3 regions of the Silvania sp. genome follow, and region 1 is predicted to be linked to each of the others. Evidence: predicted binding sites of a transcription regulator. Region 1 holds the regulator's gene; each other region holds the start of a gene.

Region 1 (6,870 bases):
GATAGTCCATGTGACTGCGGTGGCAGGGCACATACACAATCTCATGGCCGTCGTGAGCCAGCTGGCGCACACGCTCGGCGTTGTGCACGTTAATCCCCTGATACAGACGGTTCCAGGTAAAGCTCAGGATACGGTCGCTCAGGCGGATCATCTCGTAGGAGAAGTTGGCAGCAATCTCTTCCATCAGGGCGATAGCGTTTTGCTGCGCCTTCTCGTGGGAGATTTTTTTGCTGCGCGCTTCGTCTTCGACGGCCCGGGCAATCGCTTTCGAGGCCAGCAGCTTGTTAAACAGATCCTGGCGTGCCGGCAGGCGCGGGCCTACTGCGGCAAGACGCTGGCGGGCAAAGTGCATGCGCGCCACGCGGGCCAGCTTCTGGGCGATGATTTTATCGGTGCCATGCTCGGTGGCCATTCGGCGCAGAGAGACGGGGGGTGAAAAACGCACGAAGCTATCGCGGCCCAGCCAGTTGACGGCGAAAAATTTCTGCACCCCGTTGAGCATACGCAGCGGCGGGTTCTCTTCGCCTTTATCACGACCCGGACGACGACCAAACATCACCGATACCGGCACCATCTGCACATCCAGCTGTGGATTGCTGCGGTGCAGGTCGAGGTAATCATGGAACAGCTTGATCGACTCTTCTTTCGGTGTGTACCAGGTGAACACGCGCGGACCGCCGTGAATGAAGATATAGCGCGGCAGCAGGGTGCCGTCGATCTCCAGCGGTTCCAGCGGATCGGGAAGATCGTGCGCCAGGCATTGGGCGCGCAGCGTCAGCAAGTCAGCCTTCGAGTTATAAGGCAACACGTACATAATAGGACGTGAGGTATCGAGCCCTAATTCCAGCGCGGGTTCCGCGGGAATGGACTTGCTTTTTACCAGGACGCTTAATGGTAAATTAAGTAATTTGTAGTAAATTCGTGGCCAGCCAGACATAAACGATGTAAAGCCTCTGGTTAAAAATGCAATTGCGGCGCAAGGATAACAGAAAGCGCGCAAAATTTCTGTTGTTACCCGTCATACTTCGGGCGGCAGCGCGACGCGCTTAAGCCACAGTTGATGACGCTTTTTTCGAAGAAAGGTTTCTTTTTAATGGCTAATAATACCACTGGGTTAACACGCATCATCAAAGCAGCCGGTTATTCATGGAAAGGCATCCGGGCTGCCTGGATAAATGAAGCCGCATTTCGCCAGGAAGGCGTGGCCGTCGTCGCGGCAATCATTATCGCCTGCTGGCTGGATATTGATCCCATCACTCGCGTACTACTGATTGGCTCGGTGATGTTGGTGATGATAGTCGAAATTCTCAACAGTGCGATCGAAGCGGTGGTCGACCGGATTGGCACTGACTACCACGAGCTGTCGGGCCGGGCAAAAGATATGGGCTCTGCCGCTGTGCTGATGTCTATTCTGGTAGCCGTCTTCACCTGGGCCACCCTGCTGTGGGGACATTTGCGATAAGCCTTCAGAAACTGAGTAAGTCTCTGGTTTTTTGTGCGGTTTGTGGTTCCAAAATCACCTTTAGCTGTATATACTCACAGCATAACTGTATATACACCCAGGGGGCGGAATGAAAGCGTTAACGGCCAGACAGCAAGAGGTGTTTGATCTCATTCGGGATCATATCAGCCAGACGGGTATGCCACCCACGCGTGCAGAAATTGCGCAGCGTTTAGGCTTCCGTTCTCCAAACGCCGCTGAAGAACACCTTAAGGCACTGGCGCGTAAGGGTGTACTTGAAATTGTATCCGGCGCTTCTCGTGGTATTCGTCTGCTGATTGAAGCAGAAGAGGGCCTTCCGCTCGTGGGTCGCGTAGCGGCCGGGGAACCCCTACTGGCACAGCAGCACATCGAAGGCCATTATCAGGTTGATCCGGGCATGTTCAAACCGAGTGCAGACTTTTTACTGCGCGTCAGCGGCATGTCGATGAAGGATATCGGTATTCTCGACGGCGATCTGCTGGCGGTGCATAAAACCCAGGATGTGCGCAACGGGCAGGTTGTTGTTGCGCGTATCGACGATGAAGTGACCGTTAAGCGACTGAAAAAACAGGGCAATACGGTACAGCTTCTGCCGGAAAACAGCGAGTTTACCCCGATTGTCGTCGACCTGCGTGAGAGTAACTTCTCCATCGAAGGTCTGGCGGTTGGCGTTATCCGCAACGGTGAATGGCTATAATCTCTTCCTGACAGGCTACGGTTTCACCGTAGCCTGCTGCTTTTCTCTCTGGTTATTCCTATGTCTCTGCTGAATGCTTCCGATAAGGCGTTATGGCGTCTTGCGCTGCCGATGATCTTCTCCAACATCAGCGTTCCCCTGCTGGGGCTGGTGGATACGGCGGTGATCGGCCATCTGGATTCCCCTGTTTATCTCGGCGGCGTGGCGATTGGCGCTACGGCGACCAGCTTCCTGTTTATGCTGCTGCTCTTTTTGCGCATGAGTACCACCGGGCTAACTGCCCAGGCGTATGGCGCGAAAGATCCTCACCGGCTGGCGCGGGCGCTGGTGCAGCCGCTGCTGATGGCGCTGGGTGCCGGTTTGCTGATTGTGCTGTTGCGCGCGCCGCTTATCGATCTGGCGCTGCATATCGTCGGCAGCAGCGAGGCGGTACTGCACCAGGCGCGGCGCTTCCTGGAGATCCGCTGGCTCAGCGCCCCGGCCTCGCTGGCAAATCTGGTGCTGCTCGGCTGGCTACTGGGCGTTCAGTATGCCCGCGCGCCGGTGATCCTGCTGGTGGTCGGCAACCTGCTCAATATCGTGCTGGACCTGTGGCTGGTGATGGGGCTGCAGATGAACGTGCAGGGGGCCGCCCTGGCGACCGTTGTCGCGGAATATGCGACCTTTTTCATTGGCTTATGGATGGTCTGGCGGGTGCTTGCCCTACGCGGCATTTCGTGGTCGTTGCTGAGAGCCAGCTGGCGCGGTAACGTCCGCCGGTTACTGGCGCTGAATCGCGACATTATGCTGCGCTCGCTGTTGCTCCAGCTGTGCTTCGGGGCGCTGACGGTGATGGGCGCGCGGCTGGGGCCAGAGATTGTCGCCGTGAACGCGGTGCTGATGACGCTGCTGACCTTTACCGCCTACGCGCTGGATGGCTTCGCCTATGCGGTGGAAGCGCACTCCGGGCAGGCTTACGGCGCGCGCGAAAGCGGCCAGCTGCGCGAGGTTTGGCGGGCGGCCTGTCGTCAGTCTGGGCTGGTGGCGCTGGCTTTTGCGCTTCTGTATGCCCTGGCGGGCGAGCAGATCATTGCCCTGCTGACGTCGCTGCCGGAGCTGCGGTCGCTGGCGAGTCACTACCTGATCTGGCAGGTGATTCTGCCGGTGGTGGGGGTCTGGTGCTATCTGCTGGATGGCATGTTTATTGGCGCAACGCGCGGGGCAGAGATGCGCAACAGCATGGCAGTGGCGGCGGCCGGGTTTGGCCTGACGCTGATGACGCTGCCGTGGCTGGGGAATCACGGATTGTGGTTGGCGCTGTGCGTCTTTCTCGCCCTGCGAGGGCTGTCGCTGGCGTGGATCTGGCGTCGACACTGGCGCAATAACACCTGGTTCGAGTAGCGGCTTCATCTGCGTAAATGGTAAAAGATTCCGAATAACGAACCCTACGCCGCACGCCTGACTATAATTATTATCACGTCCAGCACGAAACGTATCACACGGACGACATACTTATCCTACACGACCGAACGAAGAGGAATCGATGATGAATAAAGACCAAGTCGGCGGCAACTGGAAACAGTTCAAAGGTAAAGTAAAAGAACAGTGGGGTGACCTGACCGACGATGACATGACTGTCATTGAAGGGAAACGTGACCAGCTGGTCGGGAAAATTCAGGAACGCTATGGTTATGAGAAAGACCGGGCGGAAAAAGAGGTCGGTGACTGGGAAACCCGTAACGACTATCGCTGGTAAGTAACTTATATCCGCAGGTACATGGATGTACGCCCAGGGCGGCCTCAGGCCGCCCCTTTTATATGCGTTTAGCGCGGTTTTTTCTTCAACAAAATGGAGTGGTCATGCTGGCAGTCGTCCTGATGACGACAGGCTTCCACCTCCACGCAGCGGCTGCACAGCCCGTGTGCTTCGATGATGTTATGGCGTAGCGCAAATCCCATCTTCGCCGCCAGCGTATGCATGATGTCCTCAACGCCCTCCGCTCCCTCTTCCTTCACGCTGCCACAGCGATCGCAGATAAACATAGCTGAAGTGTGAGTCGGCTGATCGAACAGATGGCACAGCACATAGCTGTTGGTCGACTCCACCTTATGCACAAAGCCTTGTTCCAGCAGGAAATCCAGCGCACGGTACACCGTTGGCGGTTTAGCCTGCGGCTCGCTGACGCGCAGCAGATCGAGCAGGTCGTAGGCGCTGATGGCCCCTTGCTGCAGGCTCAGAAGGCGGAGCACTTCAAGGCGCTGTGGGGTCAGGCGCACATTGCGTTGCGCGCACAGCTTTTCGGCTTGCGCTAACAGCTCCTGCTTTGTGGTCGTTTCCATGTTGCACCTCGAATCTGTGGAATAGCAAACCTCCACTCTACCATGTTCTGCCTGAAACGCCGAGGTCAGGCGGGTATGCTATACCTGACGCAAAACCACAAGGGGAACAACACAATGAAAAGACCCGATTGCATTCAACACTGGCGGGATCTGGAAGGGGCTGATAACTCAACCTATCCCGACAGTCCCGAGCTGTTTTCCATTGGCGCGCCGCTGGCCCGTACGCTGGGGCTCCGGCGCATTGGCATCCACCATGAGCGCCTGCCGCCAGGACGCCGTACCTCATACCCGCATGCCGAAAGCGACGAAGAAGAATTTATCTACGTGCTGGAAGGCTATCCGGAGGCCTGGATCAACGGCTACCTGTGGAAACTGGAGCCGGGCGACAGCGTCGGTTTTCCTGCCGGCACCGGAGTATGTCACACCTTTATCAACAATACGCTCGAGGACGTGCGGCTGCTGGTCGTGGGGGAAGCCAATAAAAAATTTAACCGGATTTATTACCCGTTAAATGCCGTGTATGCCGCCACCCGTGAGGATCGTTGGGTGGATCATCCGCCGCAGTTTTTTGGTCCGCACGATGGAAAACCTGGGCGAAAGTAAAAACCTCTTCTATACCTGGTGAAAGGAAATAAATATTAACAAAATCAATCTAATACGAAAGAATGAGATGATTTTTTAGACCTACTACTTTTGTCACAGCGGATGTTTGTTCCTGCCTGCTAATGGCCGGCATGGGTTTGTACACACAAGCAGACAAGTCGAGCATACCGTGAAAAAACCTTATAACTTTGCTGTGGCTGGAGTAGCTGTCTCTGTTTTAATCATCAATCAAGCCGAAGCGGCGAATACCTGGACCGAGGCGCGAAATGACGCGATGGGCGGTACAGGAGTCGCTTCGGCACACTATGGTAGCGGGGTGCTGATTAACCCGGCGCTGCTGGCAAAATCGAAAGAGGATGATGATATCACTGTCATTCTGCCGTCGGTCGGCGCGCAGGTGAGCGACAAGGATAATTTGCAGGATGAGATCGATCAGATCAGCGATCAAATCAGTTACTACGAAAACGTGATTGAAAATCTGACGACCCAGGCATTGCTGACGGACCCTCAGGGCACTGTCCGCCAGCTTCAGCTCGCGGCCACCACGCTTGCCGATGAGCTGGAGTTTCTCGACGGCAAAACGGCGCACGGCAACGCCGGGGCAGGCATTGCGGTCAGTATCCCCGGGGCGAATATCTCAATGGCGTTTGTCGCGAAAGCCTATGCCCACGCCCGCATCAGCTCGGAGATCGATCCGCAGGATATCGTTTTTTTGCGCAACATTGAGAACAGCGCAGGGATGACCAGCCAGATGGCGTTTAGCGCGGCGATTAACGGCAGCGATGTGATCACCCAGAACCTCAACTCCACGGCCTCCGGCAGGGCGGCGATTGTCTCTGACTACGGTATCGCCGTGGCCCGTCAGTTTGAGATGAACGGCATCCCGGTTTCAGTCGGCGTCACGCCGAAGCTGCAGCAAACCTGGCTGTATAACTACACCACCTCCATTTACACCTACGACAGCAGCGATTTTAGCAGCAGTCGTTACCGTAATGACGACACCAGCTTCAACGTGGATGTCGGGCTGGCGGCCGACTTCGGTGACAACTGGACGATCGGCCTGAGCGGGCAGAACCTGATCTCCCATGATATTGATACTAATGATATTCGTATCCTTAACGGGCGTACCGGTGAAGTGGTGAGCTATCAGGATACCTATCAGATCAGGCCGCTGGTGACGGCAGGTGTGGCCTGGCACACCGACTTGCTCACCCTTAGCGCGGACGCCGACCTGACCGAGACCAAAGGCTTTAAGAGTGAAGCGAACTCGCAGTATGCCGGCGTGGGGGCAGAAGTGTCCCTGCTGGGCTGGCTGGCGGTGCGCGGGGGCTTTCGCGGTGATGTGAAGGGCAACGACAGCAACGTCTTTACCGGCGGCCTCGGCTTTGCGCCGTTTAACACCGTGCATATCGATTTGACCGGCATCTACGGTGAAGATGAAACCTGGGGCGCGGGCGCGCAGTTCAGCATGACCTTCTGACATGATTGTGTACCGGGTACATCAAAATGGTTGATTAATGTACGGTGTACATGTAAGTTGCGTTAAGTAATTTGAAGCAGTTATCCGATATGTTGGTGAAACGCTAAGGTTCTTTAACGCCCATAGCGGCGAAGGTTAAGGCCCATGCGGCGTCAACGAGGGCGATGAGATTAAAATGAAAGACGAATTATTTGCCGGTCTGCTGGCCAGTGCAGAAGAAATAGTACGAATTGAAAAGGGTGAACAGACGCCAGACCCGGCGCATGTTCATACATTTAGCCCGATTGA
Region 2 (6,870 bases), on a different contig from region 1:
CAGGTATTTGGCGAATATCCGCCGCTGATCCTGCGCGATCTGGCCAGCCGGGATATTCAGATCGACATGCAGGCCGACGATCAGCGTATTTTAAAGGATCACACCGTCGACTTCGTCTCCTTTAGCTACTACATGTCGCTGACCGAATCGACCCAGCCGGATGTGGAGCGTATCCCAGGCAACACCATTCTCGGGGTGAAAAACCCCTACCTGCCTGCGTCCGAATGGGGCTGGCAGATTGACCCGGTGGGGCTGAAGATCTCCCTGCTCGAGCTGTACGATCGCTATCAAAAACCGCTGTTTATCGTGGAAAACGGGCTGGGAGCCAAAGACACAGTGGAGGGCGGAAAAATTCACGATAGCTACCGTATCGACTATTTCCGCGCCCACTTCGAACAAACGTTGGCAGCTATCAATGAAGGGGTGGATGTGATGGGATTCACCACCTGGGGCTGTATCGACATTATCAGCGCGGGCACCTCACAGATGTCCAAACGCTACGGCTTTATCTACGTCGACCAGGATGACGAAGGCAACGGTACGTGCAAGCGCCTGAAAAAAGACTCCTTCTGGTGGTACCAGAGAGTAATTGCCAGCAATGGCGCTGACATGAGCTAAACGGCCCGGCCGCAGGAATAGACGTGATAACGATAAAAAAATCGCTTAACAACAGCATGCTGCTGGTCGACAACGACCAGCGCGAGATGATTCTGTTTGGCAAAGGTATTGGCTTTGGCGCAAAACCGGGCACCAGTATCGATTTGGCACAGGTTGAGAAAGTCTTCCTGCCACTGAGCGATCTCAAATCCCGCCACTTTTTATCGCTGACGGATACTATTCCTGCGACATTCTTCGATGTCAGCCACGATATTCTGACGCTTGCGCGCAGCGTATGTGGCGACAAGCTCAATTCGGTGCTGCTGTTTACCCTTGCCGAGCACCTGCATTTTGCCGTAGAGCGCAGCCGTAGCGGGCAGTTGATCCTCAATAAGCTGAGCTGGGAGGTAAAGCGCTACTACCCGCAAGAGCATAGCGTGGGCATGCAGGCGCGATTAAAAGTGAATGCGCTGTTTGCAGTTGAGCTGCCGGAAGACGAAGCCGTGAATATCGCCTTCCACCTGATTAATGCCAGCAGTCAGACCGATGACAGTACCGCCCACCAGCAGGTTGAGCTGGTGAACCGCATCGCTGAAATCGTGCGTTACAAGCTGAGTAAAGCCATTGATACCGGGTCGGTGAACTATATGCGATTTATTACCCATCTGCGTTATTTCGCCGAGCGGGTGTTAACCGGGAAAATTGTGGTCAGCGAGACCGAGGATTTTTATCAGGAGCTGATGCGCCACCGCCCGGATGCGATGACCGTCGCCTGGGTGATCCGCGACTATGTGCAGGAAAAATATCAGCTCACCTTACCGAAAGATGAGCTGACCTGGTTGAGTATTCATATTAGCCGGTTGATGGATGGCCAGGCATAGGCCGGGCACCCGGCAATTTCACATCACGCCTGACGCAGGTTCTGCGCTGCTTTTACCATGTTCGCCAGCGCGCTTAGGGTTTCCGGCCAGCCGCGTGTTTTCAGGCCGCAGTCCGGGTTAACCCACAGACGCTCTGCCGGGATACGCTGCGCCGCTTTTTCCAGCAGGGCTTCAATCCATTCCACGCTCGGGACGTTCGGGGAGTGGATGTCGTACACGCCCGGCCCGATTTCGTTCGGGTAGTCGAACTCTTCGAACGACTCCAGCAGCTCCATGTCCGAGCGCGAGGTCTCAATGGTAATGACGTCCGCATCCAGCGCCGCAATGGAATCCATGATGTCGTTGAATTCGCAGTAACACATGTGGGTGTGGATCTGAGTGTCATCTTTCGCCACTGCGGCGTTGATACGGAAGGCTTCCACGCCCCACGCCAGATAAGCATCCCAGTCGCTGCGACGCAGCGGCAGGCCTTCGCGCAGCGCCGGTTCGTCAATCTGGATGATGCCGATACCTGCGGCTTCCAGATCGGCCACTTCATCACGCAACGCCAGGGCAATCTGCTTCGCAATGGTTTCGCGGGTGACATCTTCACGCGGGAAGGACCAGCAGAGAATGGTCACCGGACCGGTCAGCATGCCTTTCACCGGCTTGTCGGTCAGGGACTGGGCGTACTTCGCCCACTCCACGGTAATCGCTTCCGGACGACTGACGTCGCCGATAACCACCGGCGGCTTCACGCAGCGGGAGCCGTAGCTTTGCACCCAACCGTTCTGAGTGAAGACGAAGCCGTCCAGGTGTTCACCAAAGTATTCCACCATGTCGTTACGCTCGGCTTCACCGTGTACCAGCACGTCCAGACCTAAGCGCTCCTGCTCAGCAATCGCCTGCTTGATATGTTCGGCAATGCCGGTGCGGTAGTTGCGCGCATCGAGGTTACCCTTTTTGAAGTCCAGACGCAGGCCGCGGATCTCGGTGGTCTGCGGGAAAGAACCGATAGTGGTGGTTGGCCACGCTGGCAGGTTGAAGCGCGCACGCTGGGCTTGTGCACGTACTTCGTAGGCGTTTTCACGCTGGCTATCCTGGGCGGTGATGGCCGCCAGACGTTGTTCGACTGCCGCATTGTGAACGCGCGTGGAGTGACGACGGGCCTGAATCGGGACGCTCCATTCGGTAATCGCCGCCGTGTCGCCGCTGTTCAGGGCATCGCGCAGCAGAGCCAGCTCTTCACATTTTTGCAGGGCGAAGGCAAACCAGCTCTTCACTTCTGCATCCAGACGGGTTTCGACACTCAGGTCGATCGGGCTGTGCAGCAGGGAGCAGGAAGAAGCCACCCACAGATCACGAAGAGCGACGATATCTTTAATCTGGGCGTATTTCTCGGTCAGATCCGCACGCCAGACGTTACGCCCGTTCACCAGGCCGGCAGAGAGCAGCCAGTCGGCTGGCAGACGGTTATGCAGTTCAGCCACATCATCTTTGCCGTGAACGAGGTCCACGTGCAGACCCTGCACCGGCAGTGCAGTAATGGTATCAAGATTCGGCGTTACGCCTTCGAAATAGGTGGTCAGCAGCAGCTTCACCTGACCGGTCAGCGCGTCATACGCTGGTTGGAACGCGTCCAGCCACGCTTGCGGCAGCTCCAGCACCAGCGCAGGTTCGTCGATTTGCACCCACTCAACGCCGCGTTTCGCCAGCTCACCCAGCACCTGCTGGTAGACCGGCAGGATATCGTTCAGCAGGCTCAGACGGTCAAACTGCTCACCCTTCACTTTGCCCAGCCACAGGTAAGTTACCGGACCCAGCAGCACAGGCTTAATCTTGTGGCCCAGCGCCAGCGCTTCGTCCACTTCATCCAGCAGCTGGGTCCAGGTCAGTTTGAACTGCTGGCCTTTAACAAACTCCGGCACCATGTAGTGGTAGTTGGTGTTAAACCACTTGGTCATTTCAGCGGCGGCAGCGGGCTCACCGCTCGGCGCACGACCGCGGCCAAGGCGGAACAGAGTGTCGATATCCACCGATCCGTCGCTGTTCTGATGACGAGCCGGCACGTTGCCCAGCAGCAGGCTGGTGGTCAGAACATGGTCGTACCAGGCGAAATCACCCACCGGCAGCAGATCCACGCCAGCCTGCTTCTGCTGATCCCAGTGACGGGCGCGCAACTCGCGGCCTACCGCCAGCAGTTCTTCACGGCTGGCATTGCCAGCCCAATAGCTTTCTTGTGCTTTTTTCAGTTCGCGACGCAGACCAACGCGAGGAAAACCAAGAGTGTGATTAATAATTGTCATCGTGTTGCCCCTTGTGGAATTTTTAGGATTTAGCCATCCAGATGTTTACACATCTATAATTGGCAGTTACTGTATATTCCTCAAGCGCAAATTGTTCATGGCGAAGTGAAGGACTTTCATGATCGAGATAAAACACCTGAAAACGCTCCAGGCGTTACGGAACTGCGGTTCACTCGCAGCGGCGGCAGCTACGCTGCACCAGACCCAGTCCGCCCTTTCTCACCAGTTCAGCGATCTGGAACAACGCCTTGGCTTCCGTCTGTTTGTGCGCAAAAGCCAGCCGCTGCGCTTTACGCCGCAGGGCGAAGTGTTGCTCCAGCTGGCGAATCAGGTGCTGCCGCAGATCGCCAGCGCGCTGCAGGCGTGCAACGAACCACAGCAAACGCGGCTGCGCATCGCCATTGAGTGTCACAGCTGTATTCAGTGGCTGACCCCGGCGCTTGAGAATTTCCGCCAGAACTGGCCGCAAGTGGAGATGGACTTTAAATCGGGCGTGACCTTCGATCCGCAGCCCTCCCTGACGCAGGGCGAGCTGGACCTGGTGATGACCTCAGATATTCTGCCGCGCAGCGGTCTGCACTATTCGCCGATGTTTGATTATGAAGTGCGGCTGGTGTTGGCTCCGGACCATCCGCTGGCGGCAAAAACGCGCGTGACGCCGGAAGATCTGGCTACCGAAACGCTACTGATCTACCCGGTTCAGCGCAGTCGCCTCGATATCTGGCGTCACTTTTTACAGCCGGCAGGCATCAACCCACAGCTGAAAAGCGTGGATAACACCCTGCTGCTGGTGCAGATGGTGGCGGCGAGAATGGGGATTGCGGCGCTGCCCCACTGGGTGGTTGAGAGCTTTGAACGCCAGGGTCTGGTGGTGACCAAAACCCTGGGCGAGGGATTGTGGAGCCGGTTGTACTCCGCCGTGCGCGATGGCGAGCAGCGCCAACCGGTTACCGAGGCCTTTATTCGCTCAGCGCGGAATCACGCTTGCGACCATCTGCCGTTTGTGCGGAGCGCGGAGCGACCCAACGGCGATGCACCCACAGTGAAGCCAGGATCACCGTCCCCCCAATAATAAAGCTCGGCCAGTGGGGTTGTTCCTGCCAGATCGCCAGGTTCACCAGCAGGCCAGCCGGGACGTGAACGTTGTTCATGATCCCAAGCGTACCGGCGTCCACCTGCGTGGCGCCGTAGTTCCACATAAAGTATCCCAGCCCGGAAGCGACCACACCCAGCCAGATCAGCACGCTCCACTGTACCGTGGTGGTCGGCAGTTTTTGCGGATTGCCCAGCATAAACCACGCCACGACCGCGACAATAAGCGCTCCCATATAGAACCAGGCAAAGGCGTTGTGCTGCGGCATCGGATGGATCTCCATCAACCGCTTATAGCCCACCATGCCGATGGCAAAGCTGATGTTGGCGAGCTGGACGAACATCAGTCCGGTCCAGAAATGATCGCTCACTTTGTCATAACGAATGATGGCCGCACCTGCCACCGCCAGCGCCGCACTCAGCAGGTAGCCCCAGCGCAGACGGCGTTTACTCATCAGATCGTAGATCAGAGTGATATACAGCGGCGTCAGCACGGTAAACAGCAGGAATTCCGATACCGACAGGTAAACGTAAGCGCGGAAGCTGAACAGATACATGATGCCGAGCTGCATAGCGCCCACCAGCATGTACAGCGAAATGGTTTTCAGCGTTTGCCCGCGCAGGCGCAGAAACGGCAGAAACACCAGGGCCGCCAATCCGACACGCATCAGCACCGAAAAGTAGCTGTCCACGTGCCCGGCAAGGTATTCACCGATCAGACTGAACGAGAAGGCCCACAGAATAGTGGTGATAATGAGTAGCGCCACAATGCTTGTCTCTCAGGAAGAAGGACAGGCATTGTAGCGAACTCTTCAGTTGACAACTGAACGCTAAATAACCAAATGAAGATTATTCAAGGAACAGCTTACGCAGGTAACTCGGTACGGCGTTGTCGCCATTGGTGCCAATCACTTCGAGCTCCGGGTGAAGATCTTTCAGGCGCTGGTGCGCGTTTTCCATGATGCAGCCTTTACCCGCCATCGACAGCATTTCGGCGTCGTTCATGCCGTCACCAAACGCGATGCAATCCTGCAGGCTAAAGCCCAGGCGTTTGGCGACCGCTTCCAGCGCATGGCCTTTGGAAACCCCGCCCGCCATCACTTCCAGACAGGTTAGCGTGGAGAAGCTGACGTTAACCCGATCGCCCCAGCGGGCATTGATCGCCTGCTCCAGCGGCAGCAGCGCTTCGTGGGTGTCGGTGGTGAAGAACACTTTGCTGATACCTTCTGGCTCCAGCAGACCCGGCTCATAGAGGGCGTAGTTAAAGACCGCTTCTTTAAAGAAACGCATCTCGTCCGGGCGGTGGCGGTTCATAAACCATTCATCATCACGATAAACGTTGGTGATGATATCGGGATTGTTGTGCACCACGCCGAACAGGTCGGCGGCGATATCGCGATCGAGGTTATGGGTGAAGATCAGATTACCGTCCAGATCGTGCACGCGGGCACCGTTGGAGGTGATCATGTAGGATTTGATCTCCAGATTATCGCGGATCTGCCCCACATCGACGTGATGGCGGCCCGTCGCGAAGACAAAATTCACGCCGCGGGCAGTCAGGAGTTTTAAGGTTTCTTTCGCGTAAGGCGATAAGGTGTGGTCGGGAGAGAGCAGCGTGCCATCTAAGTCAGACGCGACAACCTGGTACATAGGAAAATTTAACCTCTGGTGAATATCAGTTATGCCTGTCGAAAAAATCGACGATGGCGTGGAGTGCGACTGAGCGCATGGCGTCCTTTTCGAAAAGGATCTCATGGTACGCGCCGTTTATGACCAGTGGTTTACCCCCGTCACAAGGGTATCCGACTGCGGCTCGCTGTTCACAAAAACGTTCGTGCATGCGGTTATCCACTACCTGCTCCTCTTCTGCCTGAAGCAAGAGCATCGGGGTGTCATCCTGACCGGCGCCGGCCAGCGCCTCTTCCCCCGCCAGAATGCCTTCACGCACCCAGTGGTAAGTTGGACCGCCGACGCGTAAGCGGGGTTCATCCGCGTAAAAGCGCAGGTTTCGACGA
Region 3 (6,870 bases), on a different contig from region 1:
TACCCTGCAGGTGCTGGGGGTCTGTTCGGCGCTGGCGGTGACCACCAAACTGGAAACCGCCGTGGTCATGACCCTGGCGGTAACGCTGGTGACGGCGTTTTCCAGCATGTTTATCTCAATGATCCGCCACCACATCCCCAACAGCGTGCGCATCATCGTGCAGATGGCGATCATCGCCTCGCTGGTGATCGTGGTAGATCAGCTGCTGCGAGCGTTTGCCTACGAAACCTCAAAACAGCTGTCGGTGTTTGTGGGCCTGATCATCACCAACTGTATCGTGATGGGGCGCGCAGAAGCTTATGCCATGAAAATGCCGCCGCTGGCCAGCTTTATGGACGGTATAGGTAACGGCCTCGGTTACGGGGTGATCCTGCTGACGGTCGGTTTCCTGCGCGAGCTGATCGGCAGCGGCAAGCTGTTCGGCATTACCGTGCTTGATACCGTACAAAACGGTGGCTGGTATCTGCCAAACGGCCTGTTCCTGCTGGCACCCAGCGCGTTCTTCATTATCGGTTTGCTGATCTGGGCGGTGAGAACCTGGCGTCCTGAACAGCAGGAAAAGGAGTAACCGACGATGGCTCATTACCTTAGCCTGTTTGTGCGTGCGGTATTTGTCGAAAACATGGCGCTCGCGTTCTTCCTCGGGATGTGTACCTTCCTCGCAGTGTCCAAAAAAGTGTCGACGGCGTTCGGCCTGGGCGTTGCCGTGACGGTGGTGCTGGGGCTGGCCGTCCCGATCAACAACCTGGTGTTTAATCTGGTGTTGCGTGACGGGGCGCTGGTCGACGGTGTTGATCTGAGCTTCCTCAACTTCATTACCTTCATCGGGGTGATTGCGGCGCTGGTGCAGATCCTCGAGATGATCCTCGATAAGTACTTCCCGTCGCTTTACACGGCGCTGGGGATCTTCCTGCCGCTGATCGCAGTGAACTGCGCCATCTTTGGCGGCGTGTCGTTTATGGTGCAGCGTGACTACAACTTCACTGAGTCGGTGGTGTACGGTTTCGGTTCCGGGATCGGCTGGATGCTGGCCATCGTCGCCATGGCGGGACTGCGCGAAAAAATGAAGTATGCCAATGTGCCGGCCGGGTTGCGCGGCTTGGGGATCACCTTTATCACCACCGGTCTGATGGCGCTGGGCTTTATGTCCTTCTCCGGTGTGCAGCTGTAAGGGCAAAAAGTATGGAAATTATTCTTGGCGTGGTGATGTTCACGCTGATCGTGCTGGTGCTCTCAGGACTGATTCTTCTGGCGCGATCGAAGCTGGTGAACGCCGGCGATGTGATCATCGAGATCAATGACGAAGCGGATAAGCAGATCCGCGCGCCTGCGGGCGACAAGCTGCTGAACACCCTCTCCGGAAAGGGCATTTTTATCTCTTCTGCCTGCGGCGGCGGTGGCTCCTGCGGGCAGTGCCGGGTCACGGTGAAAGAGGGCGGGGGGGATATCCTGCCGACGGAGCTGTCGCATATCAGCAAGCGTGAGGCGAAAGAGGGCTGTCGGCTTGCCTGCCAGGTGGCAGTGCGCCAGAACATGAAGATTGAACTGCCGGAGGAGATCTTCGGGGTGAAGAAGTGGCAGTGCGAGGTTATCTCCAACGATAACAAAGCCACCTTCATTAAAGAACTCAAGCTGCGGGTGCCAGATGGCGAAGACGTGCCGTTCCGTGCCGGGGGCTACATTCAGATCGAGTGCCCGGAACATACTGTCGCGTACAAAGACTTTGACGTGCCTGACGAGTACCGCGGCGACTGGGATAAATTTAACCTGTTCCGCTTTGTCTCGGAGGTAAAAGAGCCCACGCTGCGCGCCTATTCAATGGCGAACTACCCGGATGAAAAGGGCATCATCATGCTTAATGTGCGTATCGCCACGCCGCCGCCGAATGTGCCGGACGCCCCACCGGGGATCATGTCATCGTATATCTGGTCGCTGAAAGCGGGCGATAAAGTCACTATTTCCGGACCGTTTGGCGAGTTCTTTGCCAAAGAGACCGATGCCGAAATGGTCTTTATCGGCGGCGGCGCCGGGATGGCACCGATGCGCTCGCACATTTTCGACCAGCTTAAGCGCCTCGGCAGTCAGCGTAAAATCAGCTTCTGGTACGGAGCGCGCTCGCTGCGCGAAATGTTCTATCAGGAGGAGTTCGAACAGCTGGCGCGGGACAACCCGAACTTTAGCTTCCACATTGCGCTGTCCGATCCTTTGCCGGAAGACAACTGGACCGGCTACACCGGGTTCATTCACAACGTACTGTATGAAAACTACCTGAAGCAGCACGCCGCCCCGGAAGACTGTGAGTTCTACATGTGCGGGCCGCCAATGATGAACGCTGCGGTGATTAAGATGCTGCATGATCTCGGTGTGGAAGATGACAACATCATGCTCGATGACTTCGGAGGCTGATGATGGTGACCTTTTTGCTGACCTTTGCGGTGTTTGTGCTGGTGATCTTCGCCATGTCGCTTGGCTGGCTGATTAAGCGCAAGAGCATTCAGGGCAGCTGCGGTGGGATCGCCTCGCTGGGGCTGGAGAAGGTTTGCGATTGCCCGGAGCCCTGCGACGCGCGTAAAAAGCGTATGGAACGTGAAGCCCGGCGGATCCTGTAAATTGTCCCCCAAGCCCGGTATGACGACCTCATCGCCGGGCTATTTCACCACGTGCTTCTCAATCTTCATCTGCCACTGTATACTTATCCAGTGAAATGTGAGGGCTTACTATGCGCAAAATCATCCATGTTGATATGGACTGTTTTTTTGCGGCGGTGGAGATGCGTGATAATCCGGCGCTGCGGGATATTCCGATTGCCATCGGCGGGAGCCGCGTAAAGCGCGGGGTGATCAGCACTGCGAACTATCCGGCACGCAAATTTGGCGTACGCAGCGCCATGCCCACCGCGATGGCGCTCAAGCTCTGCCCGCATCTCACCTTATTGCCCGGGCGCTTTGAGGCGTACAAAGAAGCCTCCCACCATATTCGGGACATCTTCTCCCGCTATACCTCCCTGATTGAACCCCTGTCGCTGGACGAAGCCTATCTCGACGTTACCGACAGCCTGCACTGCCACGGCTCCGCCACGCTGATGGCGCAGGAGATCCGCCAGACCATTGCCCGGGAGCTCAACCTCACCGCCTCGGCGGGCATCGCACCGGTCAAGTTTCTGGCCAAGATCGCTTCGGATCTCAACAAGCCTGACGGCCAGTACGTCATCACCCCTGATGAGGTTCCGGCATTTATAAAAACGCTCTCTCTTGGCAAAATTCCCGGCGTCGGCAAAGTGTCTGCGGCAAAGCTCGAGAGCATGGGCCTGCGCACCTGCGAAGACGTGCAAAACAGCGATCTGGCGATGCTGCTTAAGCGCTTTGGCAAGTTTGGTCGGGTGCTGTGGGAGCGCAGCCAGGGGATTGATGAGCGTGGGGTCAATAACGAGCGGCTGCGTAAATCGGTGGGCGTAGAACGCACGCTGGCCGAGGACATTCATGACTGGGCGGACTGCGAAACGATTATTATCGAACAGCTTTACCCGGAGCTGGAACGGCGGCTGGCAAAGGTTAAACCGGATCTGCTGATCGCCCGTCAGGGCGTCAAACTCAAGTTCAACGACTTCCAGCAAACCACCCAGGAACACGTCTGGCCGCGGCTGAATAAAGAGGATTTAATTGCGACGGCGAGGAAAGCCTGGGAAGAGCGGCGGGCAGGGCGGGGAGTTCGTCTGGTGGGGTTACACGTCACGCTGCTGGATCCGCAGCTGGAGCGCCAGCTTGTATTAGGGCTGTAAAAAAGCCCGGTGGCGTTAACGCATACCGGGCCTACAAAGACCGCTTAACCTGTTAGCCCGGCAAACGTAGCGCCGCCGGGCCACAGACGGCTGGTTACTTCACCGGAATAGCTTTCAGCAGCTCGGTCAGCAGGGTCCAGTAATGGCCCACGCTTTCGATATGCACCTGTTCATCCGGGGAGTGCGGACCGGTAATGGTTGGCCCGATAGACACCATGTCCATCTCCGGGTACGGCTTCTTGAACAGACCGCATTCCAGACCGGCGTGGATCACCTGAATGTTCGGCGTGCTGTTGAACAGACGCTGATAGGTTTCACGAACCAGCGCCATCACCGGCGAGGTCGCGTCCGGCTGCCAGCCCGGGTAGCTGCCCTTGGCGGAAGTTTTCGCGCCAGACAGTTTGCCCAGTGATTCCAGCATGCTCACCACGTACTCTTTTCCGCTGTCGATCAGGGAGCGGATCAGGCAGATGATCTCTGCGCTGTCGTCACCCATGGTCACGACGCCGACGTTCAGGGAAGTTTCTACCACGCCTTTCGCCACATCAGAGTTGCGGATCACGCCGTTTGGCGTGGCGTTCAGCAGCTGAACAAAGCGGTCGCGGGACTGTTCAGTCAGCGCGGCTTTATCCGTGGTGACCGCTTCAAGAACCACGTTCAGGTTCTTCTCTTTCGCTTCCAGCTCGTTTTTCAGGATCTCCAGATAAACGGCAGACAGGCTTTTCAGCGCATCGACTTTATCTGCCGCAACCGCCACGGTAGCAAAGGCTTCACGCGGGATCGCGTTACGCAGCGTACCGCCGTTGAAGTCCACCAGACGCAGATCCAGCTCAGCAGCATGACCGGCCAGGAAGCGGGCCAGCAGCTTGTTGGCATTGCCCAGACCTAAGTGAATATCACCGCCGGAGTGACCGCCTTTCAGCCCTTTCAGCGTCAGCTTATAGGTCTGGAAACCGGCCGGGATCGCTTCGCGGGTCAGCGGCAGTGTAGAGATAAAGTCGATACCGCCGGCGCAACCCATGTAGATTTCGCCTTCCTCTTCGGAATCGGTATTGATCAGGATGTCAGCCTGCAGCCAGTTCGCCTTCAGACCAAACGCGCCATCCATACCCGCTTCTTCGGTCATGGTCAGCAGCACTTCCAGCGGACCGTGCTCAACGCGATCATCCGCCAGCACCGCCAGCGCAGAGGCCATCCCGATGCCGTTGTCGGCGCCCAGCGTGGTGCCGCGGGCTTTGATCCACTCACCGTCGATGTACGGCTGAATCGGATCTTTAGTGAAGTCGTGGACAGTGTCGTTGTTCTTCTGTGGAACCATGTCCAGGTGCGCCTGCAGCACAACCGATTTACGGTTTTCCATGCCTGCGGTAGCAGGTTTACGGATCAGAATATTGCCAACCTGGTCACGCTCGGCATGCAGGCCCTTTTCCTTCGCCCAGCCCATAATGTGTTCGGCAAGCTGTTCTTCGTGATAAGACGGGTGAGGGATGGAGCAGATCTTGGCAAAAATATCCCACAGCGGCTGTGGCGATAGTTGAGACAGTTCAGACACAGTAAGTCTCCTTGTCGATGCCCTGCAGACAGTGTTGCAGGTCACGGGGTTAGCGGGTTTAGAGTCACCACAAGTCAGACTTGCGAGGTGGGGTTGAGAATACCACTTTCTCTGGCTGCTGGTAGGGGTAAGCAAGTAAAAACTCTGCGCTGAACCGCTTAGCACTGGTTTTTAGTGCTTCAGATCTCTATAATCTCGCGCAACCATTTTCCCCCTCGAACACTTTTTAAGCCGTAAATAAACAGGCTGGGATATTTCACATGAGCGAAAAATACATCGTCACCTGGGACATGTTGCAGATTCACGCACGCAAGCTGGCAAGTCGTCTGATGCCTTCTGAACAGTGGAAAGGCATCATTGCCGTTAGCCGTGGCGGTCTGGTACCGGGCGCATTACTGGCACGCGAGCTGGGTATTCGTCATGTCGATACCGTGTGCATCTCCAGCTATGACCACGACAACCAGCGCGAGCTGAAAGTGCTGAAACGCGCAGAAGGCGACGGCGAAGGTTTCATCGTGATTGATGACCTGGTCGATACCGGTGGCACTGCGGTGGCAATCCGTGAAATGTACCCAAAAGCGCATTTCGTCACCATCTTCGCTAAGCCTGCTGGTCAGCCGCTGGTGGATGATTATGTGATTGATATCCCGCAGGATACCTGGATTGAACAGCCGTGGGATATGGGCGTGGTCTTCGTACCGCCAATCTCTGGTCGCTAATCCTCACATTTTTAACGCCCGGCACCGCCGGGCGTTATTGTTTTCGTCCCTGCCGCGTTACAATAGCCTCCTCTGACGTATCTATAGAGGCAGCGCAATGACCCAGGCGAATCTCAGCGAAATTCTGTTTAAACCCAAATTCAAGCACCCGGAAACCTCGACGCTGGTTCGTCGTTTCAATCCTGGCGTCCCGCCTGCAGTGCAATCCACGCTTGATGGAAAAAACATCCCGCACTGGTACCGCATGGTCAACCGCCTGATGTGGATCTGGCGCGGTATCGATCCCCGTGAAATTCTGGATGTGCAGGCGCGTATCGTCATGAGCGACGCCGGGCGCACCGATGAAGGGCTCTACGACACGGTCGTGGGCTATCGCGGCGGCAACTGGATTTACGAGTGGGCCACGCAGGCGATGGTCTGGCAGCAAAAAGCCAGTCAGGAGCCGGATCCCCTGTTGAGCGGTAAGCACTGGCTGCACGCCTCCAATCTCTACAGCATCGCCGCCTATCCGCATCTGAAAGGTGACGAACTGGCGGAGCAGGCGCAGGCGCTGGCGAATCGTGCCTACCAGGAAGCGGCCCAGCACCTGCCTGGCCGGATGCGCGAAATCAGCTTTACCATCCCAGGCGGCCCGGCGGTCACCGGTTTTCTGCATATGCCCGATGGCGACGGCCCGTTCCCGACGGTGATGATGTGTGGCGGCCTCGATTCCCTGCAAACCGATTATTACAGCCTGTATGAGCGCTACTTCGCACCGAAGGGGATGGCGATGTTGACCCTCGACATGCCCTCGATCGGCTTCTCGTCGAAGTGGAAGCTGA

What was found. Region 1 encodes LexA, which represses DNA repair genes until DNA is damaged. Its sites were predicted from a motif close to TNCTGTATGTACATACAGNA; they were not measured.
Region 2: the regulator LexA is predicted to act here: its motif matches at 3,831-3,850, upstream of metR (HTH-type transcriptional regulator MetR).
Region 3: the regulator LexA is predicted to act here: its motif matches at 2,683-2,702, upstream of dinB (DNA polymerase IV).

Annotation. Positions count from the first base shown of each region.
Region 1 is NZ_JBOGBT010000011.1:34,710-41,579, forward strand. Features, by position in the region: gene plsB (glycerol-3-phosphate 1-O-acyltransferase PlsB) at 1-937, opposite strand, end outside; gene ACRDD5_RS01715 (diacylglycerol kinase) at 1,094-1,462, shown strand; gene lexA (transcriptional repressor LexA) at 1,572-2,180, shown strand; gene dinF (MATE family efflux transporter DinF) at 2,241-3,560, shown strand; gene ACRDD5_RS01730 (CsbD family protein) at 3,706-3,915, shown strand; gene zur (zinc uptake transcriptional repressor Zur) at 3,984-4,499, opposite strand; gene ACRDD5_RS01740 (cupin domain-containing protein) at 4,614-5,102, shown strand; gene ACRDD5_RS01745 (conjugal transfer protein TraF) at 5,272-6,582, shown strand; gene nadS (NadS family protein) at 6,758-6,870, shown strand, end outside.
Region 2 is NZ_JBOGBT010000097.1:7,744-14,613, reverse strand. Features, by position in the region: gene ACRDD5_RS19515 (glycoside hydrolase family 1 protein) at 1-618, shown strand, start outside; gene ACRDD5_RS19510 (PRD domain-containing protein) at 642-1,478, shown strand; gene metE (5-methyltetrahydropteroyltriglutamate--homocysteine S-methyltransferase) at 1,502-3,763, opposite strand; gene metR (HTH-type transcriptional regulator MetR) at 3,882-4,835, shown strand; gene ACRDD5_RS19495 (carboxylate/amino acid/amine transporter) at 4,723-5,622, opposite strand; gene yigL (sugar/pyridoxal phosphate phosphatase YigL) at 5,705-6,505, opposite strand; gene pldB (lysophospholipase L2) at 6,531-6,870, opposite strand, start outside.
Region 3 is NZ_JBOGBT010000040.1:110,370-117,239, reverse strand. Features, by position in the region: gene ACRDD5_RS08855 (NADH:ubiquinone reductase (Na(+)-transporting) subunit D) at 1-568, shown strand, start outside; gene nqrE (NADH:ubiquinone reductase (Na(+)-transporting) subunit E) at 575-1,171, shown strand; gene nqrF (NADH:ubiquinone reductase (Na(+)-transporting) subunit F) at 1,183-2,406, shown strand; gene nqrM ((Na+)-NQR maturation NqrM) at 2,409-2,609, shown strand; gene dinB (DNA polymerase IV) at 2,720-3,778, shown strand; gene pepD (cytosol nonspecific dipeptidase) at 3,873-5,330, opposite strand; gene gpt (xanthine phosphoribosyltransferase) at 5,591-6,049, shown strand; gene frsA (esterase FrsA) at 6,147-6,870, shown strand, end outside.